One region of the Agrobacterium sp. O3.4 genome, then DNA from elsewhere that is predicted to be linked to it. Evidence: predicted binding sites of a transcription regulator. Region 1 holds the regulator's gene; the other holds the start of a gene.
What was found. The regulator HrcA, encoded in region 1, represses chaperone genes, less so after heat shock. The targets are predictions, from matches to a motif close to GTTAGCACTCNCNNNNNGNGAGTGCTAAC.

Region 1 (2,397 bases):
CTCGAGCGCGCGGCGAAGGTTGTCGGAAACGGCGAGCATGTCGCGTGCAAAACCGGCCAGCGAATAGGCCTTGGCGTCCTTGACGTCGCGCTCGGTGCGGCGACGAAGATTGTCCATTTCGGCGGCAAGACGCAGGAACTTGTCGCGCAGATCGGCATTCTCTGCCTTCAGCAGCTCGACCGGATCGGGTTCGGCAGCATCAGTCGGCTCTTCCCCGGCAAGTGCGGGATCGAGAAACTCTTCGGCGATGTCCGCGTCAGGTCCGGGCTTTTTCGTATCGTCGGTCATGACGTTCTCCAAATTTGAATATTGTTGGTTGCGCCCGATATCGAGCTTTGGCGGGCAAAAATCAAGGCTTGCGGCGAAAAGCTTGCCGCATTCTCTGGCCTTGCGGGCTTGCCCTATCTTTGCTTTCGGGAAAGGCGGGCCATGATCTGGGCGGTATAATCGACCATGGGAACGATACGGGCGTAATTCAGCCGCGTTGGCCCGATGACACCGACAGCACCCACGACCCGGTTGTCCTCATCGCGGTAGGGCGCAACAATGAGCGATGAACCGGACAGCGAAAAGAGCTTGTTTTCCGAGCCGATGAAAATCCTCACACCCGAGCCGCTTTCCGCAAGATTGAGGATCTCGATCAGATTTTCCTTGCGCTCCAGATCGTCGAACAGCAGGCGCACACGATCGATGTCTTCTTCGCCGGCCAGTCCTTCCAGCAGGTTGGAACGTCCGCGAACGATGAGGCGGCCGAGCTTGCCTTCCTCATTGTCACCCGCCCAGACGGCAAGGCCACGTTCAATGAGATCCTGCGCCAGCGTGCCGAGTTCCGATTGCAGCTCCGCCCGCTGCGTCTGGAACTGGCCGCGCAGTTCCTGCAGCGTCTGGCCGGAGAGATGGGCGTTGATGAAATTGGCCGCCTCGGTCAATTGCGACGAGGAAATGCCAGCCGGCAATTCGATGATGCGGTTCTCGACCTGATTATGGTCGCCCACCAGCACCGCAAGCGCCTTGGTGGGTTCCAGCCGAATGAATTCGACATGTTTGAGGATGACATCGTTCTTGGCCGTCAGAACGAGGCCGGCGCCGCGCGACATGCCCGACAGCATGCGGCTCGCTTCCGTCAGCAGCCCTTCCAGCGATTGTTCGTGGCCGGCGACCGGGCCAATCTGTCGGTCGATATTCGCCCGTTCGTCGGCAGGCAGATCGCCCACCTGCATGAAGGCGTCAACAAAGAAACGCAGCCCCGTCTGGGTGGGCAGGCGTCCGGCGCTGATATGTGGCGAATAGATGAGGCCAAGTTCTTCGAGATCGCTCATGACGTTGCGCACGGAGGCTGGCGAAAGCGACATTGGCAGCAGCCGCGACAGGCTGCGCGAGCCCAGGGGTTCACCAGTATCGAGATAGCCTTCGACGATGCGGCGGAAAATTTCCCGCGACCGTTCATCCAGCAGAGATGCCTGATCTTTTGAAAGCGGTGCTGAAAAACCCATCTCGTCCGTTCTTTGTCGCCCAAATCTACTCTGCGCCAATATAATGCGTCGCGCCGCTGCGGCAAAATGGAAATTGGCTTTGCAAAAGCCCGGAGCGCGCCTTAGAAGGCAGGAACCAACATGGAGAGTGGATCATATGCGGCCTTCAGGCAGAAAAACCGATCAGATGCGCAAGGTTTCCTTCGAGCGCAATTTCTCGAAACATGCCGAAGGCTCCTGTCTGGTCAAATTCGGCGACACGCATGTGCTCGTCACCGCTAGCCTTGAAGAAAAGACGCCGCCATGGCTGCGCAACAGCGGCAAGGGTTGGGTGACCGCCGAATACGGCATGCTGCCGCGCTCTACCAATGAGCGCATGAAGCGCGAAGCCGCCGCCGGCAAGCAGGGTGGGCGCACGCAGGAAATCCAGCGCCTCATCGGGCGCTCGCTGCGCGCTGTCGTTGATCTTCAGGCGCTCGGCGAACGCCAGATCAGCATCGACTGTGACGTCATCCAGGCGGATGGCGGCACACGCACCGCCTCCATCACCGGCGCATGGATTGCCCTGCATGATTGCCTGAAGTGGATGGAAACCCGCAACATGATCAAGGTCGAGAAGGTCCTGAAAGACCATATCGCCGCTATCTCCTGCGGCATCTTCGCCAAGCAGCCGGTGATCGATCTCGATTATCTGGAAGACTCGTCCGCCGAGACCGACGCGAATTTCGTCATCACCGGCTCCGGCGGCATCGTTGAAGTTCAGGGAACGGCGGAAGGCGCACCCTTCTCCGAAGAAGAATTCCTGACGCTGCTTGGCCTTGCCAAGGCAGGCTGCAGCGAACTGGTCGCCCTTCAGAAACAGGCGATTGCCTGAGCCGACAGGAAAGCATGATGCGCAAGCTCGATACCAGAACGATCGTCGTCG
Region 2 (2,397 bases), 390 kb from region 1:
CGCCGCCGCGAAGATTGTCCGGCAGCGGCTCCTTTTTTTCATTGCGATGAAAGACGGTCATGGCATTCGATCCATTGTTTTCGCCAGCTTAGGCCAGATGTTTCTCAGGCAAGGCGGGGCATCCACCAGCCTGGAGCGGCGCCCTGCCCCTTGAGATAGGCATTCAGCAGCGCCTCGTCCGTCTGGCCGTTCAGCGTATATTCGGCGGCGTGAATTCCGCCGCTGATATAAAGAAGGTTGAGACCGCTCGCAATCGCGCCCTTCACATCTGTCGGCATGCCGTCACCGATAGCGAGCACGCGATCCTTGGCGAAGGTGCCGCGAACTTCCCTGGCCGCCGCAAGGCAGGCTTCATAGATCGGCGTGTGCGGCTTGCCGGCAATGCGGACTTCGCCGCCGAGCTGTTCATAATAGGCGGCCATGGCGCCGGCGCAGGGAATGATGCGCTCGCCGCGCTCTACCACCAGATCGGGATTGGCGCAGATCATCGGAGCTTTACGGGCGATGAAGCCCTTCAGCATTTCGGTATAATCCTCGGGCGTTTCCGTCTCGTCATCGAAGAAACCGGTGCAGACAACGGATTGCGCCTCCGCCTCACCCACCCGTTCGACATCGAGGCCTTCCAGCAAGGGCATGTCCCGCTCCGGGCCAAGCAGGAAGACTTTTTTCGGGCCTTCCGCAATCAGCCCGCGGGTGACGTCGCCTGAGGTGATGATGCGGTCATAGGCCTCGTCAGGCACGCCGAGCACGCGCAGCTGGGCGATAACGCCGGGAGCCGGGCGCGGGGAATTGGTGATGAGCACCACCGTCTTTCCGGCCTTGCGCGCTTCATGCAGCGCAACCGACGCATCGGGAAAGGCGTTGACGCCATTGTGCAGCACGCCCCATACATCCGAGAGAATAACGTCGAACCCATCAGTGATTTCGCCGAGGGTGAGAATACGATGGGCCATGAGAATGCTTTCCGGATGCGAGAAAAGGGTGTGCGTGACATGGCAAAGCAGGACGCCGATGGCAAGGAAAAAAGCGGTGTCGAGCCTGCCTGCAATCCACCCGCCACCGTGCGGACATAAAACCCAGCTAGGCCCGAAACAATGAGGCGTTGCCAAAAGGGTTGGTTTTCACCCGCCGGTCAGCGCCTGGGAAATTTCTGTCATGGAACGCTGATAACCATAAGCCATGAAATTTTTCCGACAGGCCGTTCTTGACTCAGGCAGAAGGCCTCCTTATCTCGGCTTCGCTGGCACTCAAACAAGAAGAGTGCTAACACCCATCACGCGAGCCTCTGAAGGTTCGTGAAGTCATTTGATCGAGGGATTAGGCAATGACAAGCACCAATTTCCGCCCGCTTCACGATCGCGTCGTCGTTCGTCGCGTTGAATCCGAAGCCAAGACCAAGGGCGGCATCATCATTCCCGATACCGCCAAGGAAAAGCCGCAGGAAGGCGAAATCGTCGCCGTCGGTTCCGGCGCACGCGATGAGTCCGGCAAGGTCGTCGCTCTCGACGTCAAGGCTGGCGACCGCGTTCTGTTCGGCAAGTGGTCGGGCACCGAAGTCAAGCTCAACGGCGAAGACCTTCTGATCATGAAGGAAGCCGACATCATGGGCATCATCGGCTGATCTGGCCGAACCCGTCCTTCCTTAAATTTCAAGCCGGACCCGTTCCGGCCATTCGAAACCAGGAGTTTTGAACATGGCAGCCAAAGAAGTAAAATTCGGCCGCACAGCGCGCGAAAAGATGCTCAAGGGCGTCGACGTTCTTGCTGATGCAGTGAAGGTAACCCTCGGCCCGAAGGGTCGTAACGTCGTTATCGACAAGTCCTTCGGCGCTCCGCGCATCACCAAGGACGGCGTTTCCGTCGCCAAGGAAATCGAACTGGAAGACAAGTTCGAGAACATGGGCGCACAGCTCGTTCGCGAAGTTGCCTCCAAGACCAACGACATCGCCGGTGACGGCACCACCACCGCAACGGTTCTGGCCCAGGCCATCGTTCGCGAAGGTGCAAAGGCAGTTGCTGCCGGCATGAACCCGATGGACCTGAAGCGCGGCATCGATCTCGCCGTCTCGGAAGTCGTCAAGGACCTTCAGGCCAAGGCCAAGAAGATCAACACCTCGGAAGAAGTTGCACAGGTCGGCACGATCTCTGCAAACGGCGAGCGTCAGATCGGTCTCGACATTGCTGAAGCAATGCAGAAGGTTGGCAACGAAGGCGTCATCACCGTCGAAGAAGCCAAGACCGCTGAAACCGAACTCGAAGTCGTCGAAGGCATGCAGTTCGACCGCGGCTACCTGTCGCCCTACTTCGTGACCAACCCGGAAAAGATGGTTGCGGACCTCGAAGACGCCTACATCCTCCTGCACGAAAAGAAGCTCTCGAACCTTCAGGCCATGCTGC

Region 2: the regulator HrcA is predicted to act here: its motif matches at 1,240-1,268, upstream of groES (co-chaperone GroES).

What each region holds. Positions count from the first base shown of each region.
Region 1 is NZ_JALPZP010000001.1:2,338,501-2,340,897, forward strand. Features, by position in the region: gene grpE (nucleotide exchange factor GrpE) at 1-288, opposite strand, end outside; gene hrcA (heat-inducible transcriptional repressor HrcA) at 402-1,493, opposite strand; gene rph (ribonuclease PH) at 1,630-2,346, shown strand; gene rdgB (RdgB/HAM1 family non-canonical purine NTP pyrophosphatase) at 2,364-2,397, shown strand, end outside.
Region 2 is NZ_JALPZP010000001.1:1,945,933-1,948,329, forward strand. Features, by position in the region: gene M0412_RS09440 (bifunctional riboflavin kinase/FAD synthetase) at 1-61, opposite strand, end outside; gene M0412_RS09445 (TIGR01459 family HAD-type hydrolase) at 105-953, opposite strand; gene M0412_RS09450 (hypothetical protein) at 945-1,073, shown strand; gene groES (co-chaperone GroES) at 1,325-1,621, shown strand; gene groL (chaperonin GroEL) at 1,695-2,397, shown strand, end outside.